DNA from 2 places in the Neobacillus sp. SRL179 genome. Region 2 is predicted to be linked to the other one. Evidence: a T-box and tRNA genes for the amino acid it is inferred to sense, from the RefSeq annotation. Region 2 holds a T-box; the other holds one or more tRNA genes.
What was found. The T-box of region 2 lies ahead of AC4E8C_RS16955 (glycine--tRNA ligase). A T-box ahead of a tRNA ligase gene usually reads a tRNA of that ligase, here a tRNA-Gly.
Positions count from the first base shown of each region.

Region 1: it encodes a tRNA-Gly, which carries the amino acid that the T-box ahead of AC4E8C_RS16955 (glycine--tRNA ligase) is inferred to sense. The anticodon was not compared.

Region 1 covers NZ_OZ481792.1:1,187,432-1,195,199, reverse strand. The annotation lists gene AC4E8C_RS05865 (amidase domain-containing protein) at 1-554, opposite strand, end outside; gene queG (tRNA epoxyqueuosine(34) reductase QueG) at 640-1,773, opposite strand; gene AC4E8C_RS05855 (B3/B4 domain-containing protein) at 1,881-2,552, shown strand; tRNA gene AC4E8C_RS05850 (tRNA-Gly) at 2,766-2,839, opposite strand; gene AC4E8C_RS05845 (NADP-dependent oxidoreductase) at 3,040-3,975, shown strand; tRNA gene AC4E8C_RS05840 (tRNA-Leu) at 4,050-4,131, opposite strand; tRNA gene AC4E8C_RS05835 (tRNA-Leu) at 4,155-4,240, opposite strand; tRNA gene AC4E8C_RS05830 (tRNA-Cys) at 4,273-4,346, opposite strand; tRNA gene AC4E8C_RS05825 (tRNA-Gly) at 4,360-4,434, opposite strand; tRNA gene AC4E8C_RS05820 (tRNA-Gln) at 4,439-4,513, opposite strand; tRNA gene AC4E8C_RS05815 (tRNA-His) at 4,554-4,629, opposite strand; tRNA gene AC4E8C_RS05810 (tRNA-Trp) at 4,645-4,718, opposite strand; tRNA gene AC4E8C_RS05805 (tRNA-Tyr) at 4,724-4,808, opposite strand; tRNA gene AC4E8C_RS05800 (tRNA-Thr) at 4,839-4,911, opposite strand; tRNA gene AC4E8C_RS05795 (tRNA-Phe) at 4,927-5,002, opposite strand; tRNA gene AC4E8C_RS05790 (tRNA-Asp) at 5,009-5,085, opposite strand; tRNA gene AC4E8C_RS05785 (tRNA-Met) at 5,089-5,162, opposite strand; tRNA gene AC4E8C_RS05780 (tRNA-Val) at 5,191-5,266, opposite strand; tRNA gene AC4E8C_RS05775 (tRNA-Glu) at 5,270-5,344, opposite strand; tRNA gene AC4E8C_RS05770 (tRNA-Ser) at 5,362-5,453, opposite strand; tRNA gene AC4E8C_RS05765 (tRNA-Asn) at 5,461-5,535, opposite strand; rRNA gene rrf (5S ribosomal RNA) at 5,550-5,666, opposite strand; rRNA gene AC4E8C_RS05755 (23S ribosomal RNA) at 5,795-7,768, opposite strand, start outside.
Region 2 covers NZ_OZ481792.1:3,418,378-3,426,145, reverse strand. The annotation lists gene AC4E8C_RS16990 (HD family phosphohydrolase) at 1-469, shown strand, start outside; gene ybeY (rRNA maturation RNase YbeY) at 466-936, shown strand; gene AC4E8C_RS16980 (diacylglycerol kinase family protein) at 914-1,300, shown strand; gene AC4E8C_RS16975 (cytidine deaminase) at 1,503-1,904, shown strand; gene era (GTPase Era) at 1,894-2,814, shown strand; gene AC4E8C_RS16965 (YqzL family protein) at 2,974-3,117, shown strand; gene recO (DNA repair protein RecO) at 3,152-3,904, shown strand; T-box leader at 3,958-4,148, shown strand; gene AC4E8C_RS16955 (glycine--tRNA ligase) at 4,207-5,589, shown strand; gene ccpN (transcriptional regulator CcpN) at 5,712-6,344, shown strand; gene AC4E8C_RS16945 (pyruvate, water dikinase regulatory protein) at 6,379-7,188, shown strand.

The DNA of each region.
Region 1 (7,768 bases), 2.2 Mb from region 2:
CAGCCGGAACCACGATTAGGATAGCCTCTCATCGGTGCCCCGCCAACATGCAGACATTGGGAGATAAAGTTAGTACAATCATTTTCAAATTTTTTATATGCAGGATTATAGCTGTTCCACCAGCGTTCCGCGTATTGGACAGCTTTCAAACGATTATATTGATAGCTCAACCGTTCATCATAGTCAGGAAGGTCAGGTAGAATGGGTTCATGATCTAAATCTTGGTCAAGGTTCGGAACGATTTCCTCATCCATCACCAATGCTTCTTTATAAAACTTAGCCACTCTGTCTTCCAATTCTTCTTCCATATATATTTTGTCCTTTTGCTTTATTAAATACTGATAATGGGTTTGGTAGTGTATCGTTTGAAATTCCTCTTCAGTGGATACCTCCATTATTTTTCCTGCTGCCTTTACTTTTACAATTTCTGCAGACCTTTTTGCTAGTAAAGCTAGTTTCTGTTCAGCTTTAGGAAAAAATATTTTTAGGTTTCGCTTATTGGAAACAAATTGATCTAATCTCTTTTCAAATAAATCCTGAAGTAGTTCTTGCATTAATACTCCTCCCCTCTTTTCATTCATATGAGGGGAGAAAGAAATTAACCATAAAAAAAGGGCTAAACCAAAATTGGTTTGGTCCTTATCCTTGAATGAGGCTTAATCCCTTTTCAATTTCTGTTTGGACATTACTATCTGATTCACTGTCTTTTGCTTTTAATAATGCCGCACGAGCGGTCATTCCGCCAATCTTTCCTAATGCCCAGGCAGCGGTTCCTCTTGAAACTGGACTTGCTTCATTTTCTAATACTTTGATTAAGTCAGGTATGGCCGTTTCATCTTTAAAATGGGCAAGTGCAATGATTGCATTCCGTTGGATTGGCTTTTTTCCTCTCCATGATCCTGAAACAGTGCCAAACTTATTTTTAAATTCACGATTGCTTAAAGTTAGGATAGGTTTTAATAACGGTTTTGTTACTTCCGGATCTGATTCCATTTCACTATGAAAGTGAAAGTTTTTCCCCTTATTCGCCGGGCACGCTGTTTGACAGGAATCACAGCCATAGACACGGTTACCAATCTTCTCCCTAAATTCGTCTGGGATAAATCCTTTTGTTTGTGTTAAGAAGGAAATACAACGCTGAGCATTAATCTGTCCGCCTTGGACCAAAGCTCCTGTTGGACATGCCTCTAAACATTTAGTGCAAGAACCACATTGGTCTTCGATTGGAGTGTCAGACTCAAAAGGGATACTTGTAATCATTTCACCAATATAAACATATGAGCCAAATTCAGGAGTAATAATCGCACAGTTCTTCCCGCTCCAGCCAATCCCCGCGCGTTCTGCAACAGCTCGATCGGAAAGTTCTCCCGTATCGACCATTGATTTTAAGCGTGCCTCAGGGACCTTCAATAAAATAAAATCCTCCAGCTTTTTAAGTCTGTCCTTAAGGATATGATGATAATCAAGTCCCCAGGAGGATCTGCTAAATATGCCCCTCCTCTCACCCTTCTTGCCTTTCACCGATTCTGTCATTTTGGATGGGTAGGCTAAGGCAATTGAAATGATCGAACGTGGTTCTTCAAGCAGCATTGAAGGTGTGACACGTTTATCAATATCCGGTTCTTCAAAACCCGATTGATAGCCGAGTTCCTGCTGTCTCACTAATCTATTTTTCAATTCCATAAATGGCTCAGCCGTTGTAAAACCAATTTTATCAATTCCAATTTCTTTACTGTAGCTGATAAGTTCTGCTTTGAATTTACTTACATCCACCTGAATCCCTCCTCTCTACCATTGTTCATCTATTTAAGTTGTTAAAGTTATTAGTAGCACATCTATTTATGATAAACTATTTTCAATAAATTTTGGAGGTGGAATGGTTGGAAATTCAACTTTCATCAGTGATTACTGAGCTTTTTCCTCATTTTAAGCTTGGGGTAATTGAATACCATAATATAACGGTAGGATCTTCACCTCAAATGATTAAAGGCAGGCTCCAGCTTTTTCAAGAATCAATCTTTTTTGATTTAGAAGATGCTCATGTTACAGACCTGCCTGGCATACAAGAATGGCGAGCCATTTTTAAAACAATTGGTAAAGACCCCAACCGCTATCGGCCTTCTTCTGAAGCATTATTTCGCAGAGTTCAAAAACAAAATTATCTTTCTTCTGTTCACAGTGCGATTGATATTAATAATTTTTTCTCCTTGCAGTATCAAGTGCCAATTGGCATCTACGATCTTGATTTAATGCAGGGACCAGTGGAAACCCGTATCGGTGAAGCGGGTGAGTCGTACTTGGGTCTTAACGGAAGAACGAACTCCTTAGACCAACTTATTATAGCTTCTGATCAACTCGGACCGTTTGGAAGTCCTTTTGTCGACTCCGAAAGAACCCAAGTAACAGTTGCTACTAAAAATGCCATGCAGCTCATTTACCTGCGACCCACGACTGATTACGAAAAGGCTCAAAAGCTCACTGAATCATTAATGAACATGTTTACTCAGGTCCATGGGGGAGATAGTTCCTTCAAAATTATTGGATGCCGTTAGGGGCATCTTTTTTTATATAAAGTTAAGTAACATAGTTGATTATTAGGATTATTCCTTCATAGACTTGATGAAAGACTAATCAGGCGAGTTTCCGATGCGATTAGTCCCTCATTGGCTGGATGCAAAATCAACATCTTCTTTTACAAAGCCAATATAAAAAAACGCAATGCATCGTTCTCTTATGTAACGATACACTGCGTTAGTTAATATGTATGGAGCGGGTGATGGGAATCGAACCCACTACATCAGCTTGGAAGGCTGAGGTTTTACCAGTAAACTACACCCGCATTTTTGTTGAAATATGTGTCAAAGTGATGAATGAACTGACTTAAATAATATTACACATTACTACGTTAATCGTCAAGTAGATTTTGCGAAATTTGTCGATTTTTCATTCTAGTGAATAAAAATGCTCCCTTTGAATGGATTTGAAAGACCCAATTTGAACATATTATGAGGGTTATCTATAGTTATTTAGGAGGTTGCTATGAAAGCAATTATTATTGATGAATATGGCGGGAAAGACCAGATAAAGGAAAGGGAGATTCAAAAACCTTCACCTGGACAAGATCAAGTAATTATTAAGCTCCATGCCAGCTCTATAAACCCTATCGATTGGAAGCTGCGTGAAGGATATTTAAGAGGAATGCTGCCTTTTGAATTTCCAATTATATTAGGCTGGGATGCAGCTGGGACAGTCGATATGCTTGGTGAAAATGTCCTTAATTTTAAAAAAGGTGATCGGGTATTTGCCAGACCAGAAACAACTAATAGAGGAACCTATGCAGAATATACCGCCGTTGACGCTCATCTGCTCGCAAAAATTCCCGATTCAATAAGTTTTGAAGAAGCAGCTTGTGTTCCACTCGCTGGATTAACGGCATGGCAATGCCTTTTTGATTTTGGACAAGTCAAACGAGGTGATAAGGTGCTGATTCATGCAGGAGCCGGCGGCGTTGGAACATTTGCCATTCAATTTGCTAAAAATGCCGGTGCCTATGTTGCCACAACAGCAGGAACCCATAATATCGAATTTTTAAAATCACTTGGTGCAGATGTGGTTATTGATTATAAAAAAGAGGATTTTGAAACAGTTCTTCACGATTTTGATTTTGTACTTGATTCCTTAGGAGGAGAGAATCAGGAAAAGAGCTTTAGCATTCTAAAGGAAGGCGGAAAACTAGCATCTATTGTTTCTGAACCAGACAAAGAAAAAGCTGGAATGAAAAAAATAGAATCCAGATTGGTTTGGCTTATTCCAAACGGAGAACAGCTAGGAATAATCGCTGACCTGTTAGAGCAAAAGAAAGTTAAAGTCATTATCGGACACAGATTCCCCTTAAGTGAGGAGGGAATTAAAGAGGCTCACGCCCTTAGTGAAAGCCACCATGCCAAGGGGAAAATTGTTATTAATATAAGTTAAAATAAAGAAATAAAAAACGTCCCTTACAAAATGTAAGGGACGCTTTTCCCACTGCTTGGCAAGCAGTCTCATTATACCGGTGGTCGGGGTCGAACCGACACTCCTCACGGAACACGATTTTGAGTCGTGCGCGTCTGCCAATTCCGCCACACCGGCGTAATTAATTTTTTGTAAAGCAATGCCGAGGACCGGAATCGAACCGGTACGGTAGTCACCTACCGCAGGATTTTAAGTCCTGTGCGTCTGCCAGTTCCGCCACCCCGGCGTATTAAAAAAACTGGACTTATTAAATCAATATGGAGGCGGCAACCGGATTCGAACCGGTGGTAAAGGTTTTGCAGACCTCTGCCTTACCACTTGGCTATGCCGCCATATAAGATATATTGGAGCGGAAGACGGGATTCGAACCCGCGACCCCCACCTTGGCAAGGTGATGTTCTACCACTGAACTACTTCCGCAAATTGGCTGGGCTAGCTGGATTCGAACCAACGCATGTCGCAGTCAAAGTGCGATGCCTTACCGCTTGGCTATAGCCCAATGTTAATATATATTAGTTCTATATTCAAGATAAATTTTATGGGGCGGCTGATGGGAATCGAACCCACGAATGCCTGAACCACAATCAGGTGCGTTAACCACTTCGCCACAGCCGCCATAATAAAATTGTTTGGCAGGGGTAGTAGGAATTGAACCCACACCAAAGGTTTTGGAGACCTTCGTTCTACCTTTAAACTATACCCCTATAAATGGTGGAGGGGGACGGATTCGAACCGCCGAACCCGGAGGGAGCGGATTTACAGTCCGCCGCGTTTAGCCACTTCGCTACCCCTCCACATATAATATTCATTTTGCCAGCAACAAGTGCCGACGAGAGGAATCGAACCCCCAACCTACTGATTACGATTCAGTTGCTCTACCAATTGAGCTACATCGGCAAAAGCTAAAATAAATGGTGGCTCAGGACGGAATCGAACCGCCGACACAAGGATTTTCAGTCCTTTGCTCTACCGACTGAGCTACTGAGCCAACATATGGCGGTCTGGACGGGACTCGAACCCGCGACCTCCTGCGTGACAGGCAGGCATTCTAACCAACTGAACTACCAGACCATATTGCGGGGACAGGATTTGAACCTGTGACCTTCGGGTTATGAGCCCGACGAGCTACCGGACTGCTCCACCCCGCGACAATAATAATATTGCTATTTAAAATTATGGTGGAGGATGACGGGATCGAACCGCCGACCCTCTGCTTGTAAGGCAGATGCTCTCCCAGCTGAGCTAATCCTCCAAATGGTGACCCCTACGGGACTCGAACCCGTGTTACCTCCGTGAAAGGGAGGTGTCTTAACCGCTTGACCAAGGGGCCAGATAATAATTATTTTATGGCGGAGAGCAAGGGATTTGAACCCTTGAGACAGGGTTACCCGCCTACACGATTTCCAATCGTGCTCCTTCGGCCACTCGGACAGCTCTCCATAAAAATGGCTCCGCAGGTAGGACTCGAACCTACGACCGATCGGTTAACAGCCGATAGCTCTACCACTGAGCTACTGCGGAATAATAAGATTACAGCCTGGCAACGTCCTACTCTCACAGGGACGCGTGTCCCAACTACCATCGGCGCTGAGAAGCTTAACTTCCGTGTTCGGTATGGGAACGGGTGTGACCTTCTCGCCTTAATTACCAGACTATTTATTCGACACTATTTTATTATAATGTCTTTTTCATATTTTTCAAGAGAAAATTGAAATTTTTTCATTCCCTCAAAACTAGATAATGCAGAAGAAGTTTGTAAAATCGAATTCACCTAATATAAATGGTTAAGTCCTCGAACGATTAGTATCAGTCAGCTCCACATGTCGCCATGCTTCCACCTCTGACCTATCAACCTGATCATCTTTCAGGGTTCTTACTAGCTTGACGCTATGGGAAATCTCATCTTGAGGGGGGCTTCATGCTTAGATGCTTTCAGCACTTATCCCGTCCGCACATAGCTACCCAGCGATGCCTTTGGCAAGACAACTGGTACACCAGCGGTGCGTCCATCCCGGTCCTCTCGTACTAAGGACAGCTCCTCTCAAATTTCCTGCGCCCACGACGGATAGGGACCGAACTGTCTCACGACGTTCTGAACCCAGCTCGCGTACCGCTTTAATGGGCGAACAGCCCAACCCTTGGGACCGACTACAGCCCCAGGATGCGATGAGCCGACATCGAGGTGCCAAACCTCCCCGTCGATGTGGACTCTTGGGGGAGATAAGCCTGTTATCCCCGGGGTAGCTTTTATCCGTTGAGCGATGGCCCTTCCATGCGGAACCACCGGATCACTAAGCCCGACTTTCGTCCCTGCTCGACTTGTAGGTCTCGCAGTCAAGCTCCCTTGTGCCTTTACACTCTACGAATGATTTCCAACCATTCTGAGGGAACCTTTGGGCGCCTCCGTTACTCTTTAGGAGGCGACCGCCCCAGTCAAACTGCCCACCTGACACTGTCTCCCACCCCGATAAGGGGTGCGGGTTAGAATTTCAATACAGCCAGGGTAGTATCCCACCGACGCCTCCACCGAAGCTAGCGCTCCGGCTTCTCAGGCTCCTACCTATCCTGTACAAGCTGTACCAAAATTCAATATCAGGCTACAGTAAAGCTCCACGGGGTCTTTCCGTCCTGTCGCGGGTAACCTGCATCTTCACAGGTACTATAATTTCACCGAGTCTCTCGTTGAGACAGTGCCCAGATCGTTACGCCTTTCGTGCGGGTCGGAACTTACCCGACAAGGAATTTCGCTACCTTAGGACCGTTATAGTTACGGCCGCCGTTTACTGGGGCTTCGATTCAGAGCTTCGCTTGCGCTAACCCCTCCTCTTAACCTTCCAGCACCGGGCAGGCGTCAGCCCCTATACTTCGCCTTGCGGCTTCGCAGAGACCTGTGTTTTTGCTAAACAGTCGCCTGGGCCTATTCACTGCGGCTCTTCGAGGCTATGAACCTCAAAGAGCACCCCTTCTCCCGAAGTTACGGGGTCATTTTGCCGAGTTCCTTAACGAGAGTTCTCTCGCTCACCTTAGGATTCTCTCCTCGCCTACCTGTGTCGGTTTGCGGTACGGGCACCTTTTATCTCGCTAGAGGCTTTTCTTGGCAGTGTGGAATCAGGAACTTCGGTACTAAATTTCCCTCGCTGTCACAGCTCAGCCTTCACGGTGAACGGATTTTCCTATTCACCAGCCTAACTGCTTAGACGCGCATATCCAACAGCGCGCTTACCCTATCCTCCTGCGTCCCCCCATCACTCAAACGATAAAGAGGTGGTACAGGAATATCAACCTGTTGTCCATCGCCTACGCCTTTCGGCCTCGGCTTAGGTCCCGACTAACCCTGAGCGGACGAGCCTTCCTCAGGAAACCTTAGGCATTCGGTGGATGAGATTCTCACTCATCTTTCGCTACTCATACCGGCATTCTCACTTCTAAGCGCTCCACCAGTCCTTACGGTCTAGCTTCAACGCCCTTAGAACGCTCTCCTACCACTGACACCTGATGGTGTCAATCCACAGCTTCGGTGATACGTTTAGCCCCGGTACATTTTCGGCGCAGAGTCACTCGACCAGTGAGCTATTACGCACTCTTTAAATGGTGGCTGCTTCTAAGCCAACATCCTGGTTGTCTAAGCAACTCCACATCCTTTTCCACTTAACGTATACTTTGGGACCTTAGCTGGTGGTCTGGGCTGTTTCCCTTTTGACTACGGATCTTATCACTCGCAGTCTGACTCCCACGGATAAGTCTTTGGCATTCG
Region 2 (7,768 bases):
GGATAAAAGTGCTCATATCATTATTGCTCATGTCACAGATGGATCGGCTATATTAAAGAAATATCATATGCCAAAAGAAATTATTGATATTGCGGAGCAGCATCATGGGACAACATTGTTAAAATTCTTTTATCACAAAGCACTGCAAAATAATCCTGAAACAAAGGACGAAGATTTTCGTTATCCAGGACCAAAGGCGCAAACGAAGGAGTCGGCAGTCGTTGGAATTGCAGATAGTGTGGAAGCAGCAGTACGTTCCTTATCACAGCCTACCCCTGAATTAATTGAATCGCTAGTGAAGAAAATTGTGGCCGACCGACTTCAAGATGATCAATTAAATGAATGTGATATTACCATTAAAGAGATTGAAACAGTGTCTCACACATTATGTGAGACATTAAAGGGAATATTTCATTCAAGAATTGAATACCCAGAATTGACAAAAACAAAGAAGGTGAAGCAAGCATGACATTACTAATAGATTGTATCGATGAAACAAATGAAGTATCTGAACAACAAATGCTTGAAATTGAAAGGTTAATAAATTTTGCGGCAAAGAAATTAAACATTGAGGAACAAAGTGAAGTATCTGTCACCTTTGTTTCCAATGAAAGAATTCAGGAAATTAACCGAGAATATCGGGATAAAGATGCGCCAACAGATGTCATTTCATTTGCTATGGAAGAGCTTGGTGAAGGCGAAGTGGCCTTAACTGGGGTTGAAATGCCCCGTGTTTTGGGGGATATTATTATTTCTATCCCCAGAACAAAGGAACAGGCAGAGGAATATGGTCATTCTTTTGAGCGAGAATTGGGTTTTTTAGCGGTTCATGGTTTTCTCCACCTTTTAGGTTATGACCATATGACTCCTGAAGATGAGAAGGAAATGTTCACATTGCAAAAGGAAATTTTAAATGATTATGGACTCACAAGATAAACGTCCAATATTTTCGTTTATTCATTCATTTAAGTTTGCTTTAATGGGCATCTTAACGGCACTTAAAAAGGAACGAAACATGCGGTTCCACCTAGTATGTTCAATGCTTGTGCTGATGATTTCCTTTTATTTATCTATTACAAAAATAGAGTGGGTCCTCATCCTTTTCGCCATTGGAGGGATGTTTGTTCTGGAATTAATCAATACCGCTATTGAACGAGTGGTGGATCTCGTTACAAGCGAATATCATCCACTTGCCAAACAGGCTAAGGATATTGCAGCAGGAGCTGTATTGGTTTATGCTGTTATCTCAGTGGTAATTGGAATTATCATCTTTTTACCATATCTTCACCACTTGTTTTAAAGGAAATCCTAGGTCTAATTTGAAAAAGGAAATCAAATTAGATAAAATGACATAATTAACTTTTAGTTAAAGATGGTAATTATGAGAAAATTCTAATTTTTAAAAATTTTTATATTACTTTTTTGCTACAACTAATGATTTTCTCTTAATTATGCTGTAAAATAAAGAAACAGCAGAACCTTGCTGGAAGGGAAGAGTTTTTGTGAATATCGAAAGATTAATTGAAGAAGCAAAAAAAGCAAGAGAAAGAGCATATGTTCCATATTCAAGGTTTGGTGTTGGAGCAGCCCTTTTAACAACAGATGGAAAAGTATATCACGGCTGTAATATTGAAAATGCCGCATATAGTATGTGCAACTGCGCTGAGCGAACCGCCCTTTTTAAGGCATACTCAGAAGGTGATCGCGATTTTCAGATGCTAGCAGTTATTGCCGATACTGATCGCCCTTGTTCCCCTTGTGGTGCGTGCAGACAAGTAATTTCAGAATTATGCCCAAGTGACATGAAGGTCGTCCTAACAAACCTTAAAGGTGATACGAAAGAACTGACAGTAGCAGAGTTATTGCCAGGTGCCTTTGCACCGGAGGATTTACATGGTGAATAATGGGAATGGAAACGCATACAAGTCAGGATTTATTTCGATCATCGGACGGCCAAATGTGGGGAAATCCACCTTTTTAAATCGAGTAATTGGTCAAAAAATAGCCATTATGAGTGATAAACCGCAGACCACACGCAATAAAATTCAAGGTGTATTATCACAAACAGACGCTCAAATGATTTTCATTGATACACCTGGTATCCATAAACCAAAACATAAACTGGGCGATTTTATGATGAAGGTTGCACAAAATACACTAAAAGAAGTTGATTTAATTTTATTTATGGTAAATGCGGAAGAAGGATTTGGCCGTGGTGAAGAATTTATCTTAGAAAAATTTAAAACAGTAAACACACCAATCTTTCTTGTAATTAATAAAATTGATCAAATTCATCCAGATAATTTGTTGCCTATTATAGAATCGTATAAAGAAAAATATGATTTTAAAGAAATCGTTCCTATATCAGCCCTTGAAGGAAATAATGTGGATCGTCTTTTGGAGCAAATAAAAGGCTTTCTACCAGAGGGACCGCAATATTATCCCGCTGACCAGGTAACCGATCATCCAGAGCGATTCATTATTACAGAATTAATAAGGGAGAAAGCGCTGCACTTAACTAGGGAAGAAATCCCCCATTCATTAGCGGTTGTTCTTGATAAAATGGAGCGGCGAGAAGATAAAGATATTATTAATGTTATGGCAACAATTATTGTGGAGAGAGATTCACAAAAGGGTATCATAATTGGAAAGCAAGGCAGCATGCTGAAAGAAATCGGTAAGCGGGCCCGGACCGATATTGAAAATCTACTAGGGTCAAAAGTGTTTTTAGAACTATGGGTTAAAGTTCAAAAGGATTGGCGTAATAAGATGTCCCAACTCCGTGATTATGGCTTTAATGAAGATGAATATTAAAAATCAACCCTAATTACAATATTATCTGACAGATAAGATTATGCATGGACAACATTAACAATTATTTCGTCTTATGATTTTAGCTAAGGCAGGCTATGATATTAATAAGGTTTGGGAGTAACTTTAGGCTAGTCTAAATAATGAAAGGTGGGGTTTTCGATGATGGATTTTACGTGGAAAGTATTCCTTCAGACAGGTAATATTGACACATATCTTCTCTTCAAAGAACTTGAGAAGGAAAACCAAGAAATACCCGGAAATCAGAGTGAAGAGCTAGCACAAATAGATTTTCCCGTTTCATAAGTTTGTTTTTGCGTAATTTAAGAAGGTGACAATGATGCTTCAGAAATGTGAAGGCATCGTGATTAGAACGACAGATTATGGTGAAAATAATAAAATAGTGACCCTATATACAAGGGAATGGGGAAAGATTGGTGTAATGGCTCGTGGAGCCAAAAAGCCTAATAGCCGTCTTTCCGCCATTACCCAGCTTTTTACACATGGATATTTTCTATTGCAAAGAGGGTCTGGCCTAGGGAGTTTACAGCAAGGGGAAATTAATACTTCTATGCGTTCAATAGGGGAAGATATCTTTTTAACGGCGTATGCAAGTTATATTGTTGAATTAACCGATAAATGTACAGAAGATCATAAGCCCAATCCCTACCATTTTGAATTGCTTTTTCAAACATTACATTACATGAATGAAGGCTACGACCCGGATATTCTCATGAATATATATGAGATGAAAATGTTAAATGTAATGGGTATGCACCCTATTTTAAATCAGTGTTCCGTTTGTGGGAGTACAGACGGACATTTTTCTTTTTCGATTCGTGAAGGTGGATTAATTTGCCATCGTTGTCTAGGTAAGGATCCTTATCATTTTAAATTATCACCAGCTGCAGTAAAATTATTACGGCTCTTTTATCATATTGATCTTTCAAGGTTAGGAAATATTTCTGTTAAAGAAGAAACAAAGGCTGAATTAAAAAAAGTTATAACAGCCTATTATGAAGAATACTCAGGTCTTCATCTCAAAACAAAGAAGTTTTTAGATTCAATGGATCAATTTCGAAATCTCTTATAACCAACTTGTTGACAATGTTTGGAGTTTTCGTTACTATTTCTTTAATTAATAAAATAGTTGCTGTGACGGAAAGTAGTAATTGGTCCTCTCTATAGAAGCGAACCTAGGATGGTGTGAGCTAGGGTATAGAGTCCCAATGAAGGCGTTCCTGAGCGATAAGTTGTTGTTTTGACACAACACATTCAAGGAGGCTGCTTTTTTAGCAGCAAATAGGGTGGAACCGCGGGTAACTCTCGTCCCTATGCTTAAATTTAAGCATAGAGGCGAGAGTTTTTTATTTTTAATGAAAAGGAGCAAAAAAAATGAATGTAACAATGGATCAAATTGTTTCGCACGCCAAGCACAGAGGATTTATCTTTCCAGGTTCAGAGATATATGGAGGTCTTGCAAACACTTGGGATTACGGCCCTTTAGGCGTCGAATTTAAAAATAATATAAAGCAAGCTTGGTGGAAAAAATTTGTTCAAGAGTCCCCTTACAATGTGGGCTTAGATGCAAGTATCCTAATGAACCCAAGAACTTGGGAAGCATCTGGCCATATTGGTAACTTTAATGATCCGATGATTGATTGTAAAAATTGTAAAGCTCGTCACCGTGCAGATAAATTAATTGAAAATGCACTTGAAGCAAAAGGAATCGAAATGGTTGTTGATGGATTACCATTTGAAAAAATGGAAGAACTCATTAAAGAACATCAGATTGCCTGCCCTGATTGTGGCAGCCATGATTTTACAGGGATTCGTCAATTCAATTTAATGTTTAAAACTTTCCAAGGCGTAACAGAAACTAGTACAAACGAAATCTTCCTTCGCCCAGAAACGGCACAAGGTATTTTTGTTAATTTTAAAAATGTACAACGGACAATGAGAAAGAAATTACCATTTGGGATTGCACAAATAGGAAAAAGTTTCCGTAATGAAATAACTCCAGGTAATTTTACCTTCCGTACTAGAGAGTTTGAACAAATGGAACTTGAATTTTTCTGTAAACCAGGTGATGAGCTAAAATGGTTCGATTACTGGAAGCAATATGCAGAACAATGGTTACTGTCATTAGGACTGACAAAAGAGAATTTAAGACTTCGCGATCATTCCGAAGATGAACTTTCCCATTATAGTAACGCAACGACGGACTTTGAATTTAAATTCCCATTCGGCTGGGGAGAATTATGGGGTGTGGCATCAAGGACTGATTATGATTTAAAACAACATATGGAGTTTTCAGGTGAAGATTTCCATTACCTTGACCCAGAAACAAACGAAAAGTATGTCCCATTCTGTATTGAACCATCACTTGGTGCAGATCGCGTCACACTTGCATTTTTAATAGATGCCTACGATGAGGAGCAATTAGAGGATGGTACATCAAGAACTGTTATGCATTTCCACCCAGCCTTGGCGCCGTTTAAAGCAGCCATTCTTCCTTTATCAAAAAAATTGTCTGAGGAGGCAAAAGAGGTATTTGCCACTTTATCTAAGTATTTCACTGTGGATTATGATGAAGCGGGTTCAATTGGTAAACGGTACCGCCGCCATGATGAAATTGGCACACCATATTGTATTACGTATGACTTTGATTCAAAAGAAGACCATATGGTTACGATACGTGATCGGGACACGATGGAACAAAAACGGGTTGCCATTTCAGAGCTTGTAAACTTCCTTCAAGAGAAGATGGCTTTCTAAGAAGAGGCGCGGGTAACCGCGCCTTTTGTTTATAGTGAACAGGAAATAGATTTCAAATAGTTAGTAGTATATAATTACCCTATAGACAATTATATATTTATTTTGTTAAAAGGTATTTTAAGGTGGTGAGGACAATCGAACTGACTAAACGCCAAGAACATATATTGCAAATAGTTAAAGATAACGGTCCGATTACAGGGGAGCAAATTGCTGAACAATTGAGTTTAACTAGGGCGACCTTAAGGCCGGATCTTGCTATTTTAACGATGGCTGGATTTTTGGATGCAAGGCCGCGAGTTGGTTATTTCTATACGGGTAAGTCTGGTACTCAACTATTAACAGAAAATTTGCAAAAAATTTATGTGAAAGATTATCAGTCTATTCCTGTAGTAGTAAGTGAGAATGTATCTGTTTACGATGCGATTTGCACCATGTTTCTTGAGGATGTGGGAACATTATTTGTAGTTGATCAAAACTCCAGCCTTGTTGGTGTTTTATCAAGAAAGGATTTACTTCGTGCAAGCATTGGAAAACAAGAGCTTATAAGTATTCCTGTCAATATCATTATGACTAGGATGCCCAACATAGCAATGTGTGAACGGGAAGATTTATTAATTGATGTTGCCAAAAAGCTAATTGAAAAACAAATCGATGCCTTACCGATTGTTAAAAAGTCAGAAAATGGGTACGAAGTAATTGGCCGAGTAACCAAAACCAATATTACCAAAGCCTTTGTAGCTCTTGGCGATGAATAAAAAAATATCTTGATAGAGGAGCTGTTTTGGGAGAATGAGTTTGCCTATCATCTATGTTGTATCAGATTCAGTGGGGGAGACGGCTGAATTAGTGACAAAAGCTGCAATAAGCCAGTTTAATGGTTCAGGTATGACATTAAAAAGATTTCCCTATGTAGAGGACAAGGAACATATTGATGAAGTAGTGTCCCTTGTTTCAAATGATAAAGGCATGATTGCTTATACACTAGTCAAACCGGAAATTCGTACATATTTGAAGGAAAAAGCAGATGAAGAAGGTATCCAAGCAGTTGATTTAATTGGTCCTATCATCGATCAAATTCAAGTTTTTAGCGGGAAAACACCATTATGTGAACCAGGCTTGGTTAGAAAGCTGGATGAAGATTACTTTAAAAAAATCGAAGCAATTGAATTTGCGGTAAAATATGACGATGGACGTGACCCGAGAGGGCTTTTAAAGGCGGATATTGTTCTAATTGGAGTGTCAAGAACCTCCAAGACACCACTATCACAATACTTGGCCCATAAACGCTTAAAAGTGGCAAATGTTCCACTTGTCCCAGAAGTGGACCCACCTGAAGAACTTTATAAGATTCCAGTCAATAAATGTTTTGGATTGAAAATCAGTCCTGAAAAGTTAAACAATATCAGAAGAGAACGATTAATTTCATTAGGATTAAATGATCAAGCAAGCTATGCTAATATCGAAAGAATCAAAGAAGAGCTAACTTTTTTTGAAAAAGTGGTCAATAAGATTAATTGTCCAGTAATTGATGTAACAAATAAGGCGGTGGAAGAGACTGCCAATGTTATCTTAAATTATATTTATAAGGGCAGACCTTGACACATAATCTTGATTATGTGTCTTTTATGTTTGAAAAAAAGAAGAAAAAAATTATGGCAAAATGATAATAAATGTACTATAATAAAAAATTGTGATAAAAAAATATCTTTTTAGGTTTAGAGTTGCATTGGAACGAATAAACTATTTATTGTTAGATGTCAAGGCAGCCCTATAAAAAAAATTCGACATAAATCCTTTTATAAAAGTTATCTCTTTAAGAAGGAATATGCGGAGTGATGTAGAATTAATACTTATGTAAAAGGCAAATCGACTATTTTGTCGATACAGATTCTTGCCCGATTAAAAGAGGAGATTGTCGAAAGTTCTTCCGAGTTTCCCGTTGAAGTTTTTTTATTGCTTCCTATGATCACCATGTCAAAAATAAGACGACTACATATGCAACATGGAAATATGTTGATACTGGGAAGGAAGCAGCTGAATTGTTCATTTTGAACCATGCAAGTAAGGAGATATTGTCACTGAAAAGGCCCAAAATCTCTTTCACTCTAAAGATCGAGTAAGTTTTATGACAAAATTAACAAAAAATTTGTCGAAATTTGCAGGAATATAATGATTGCCT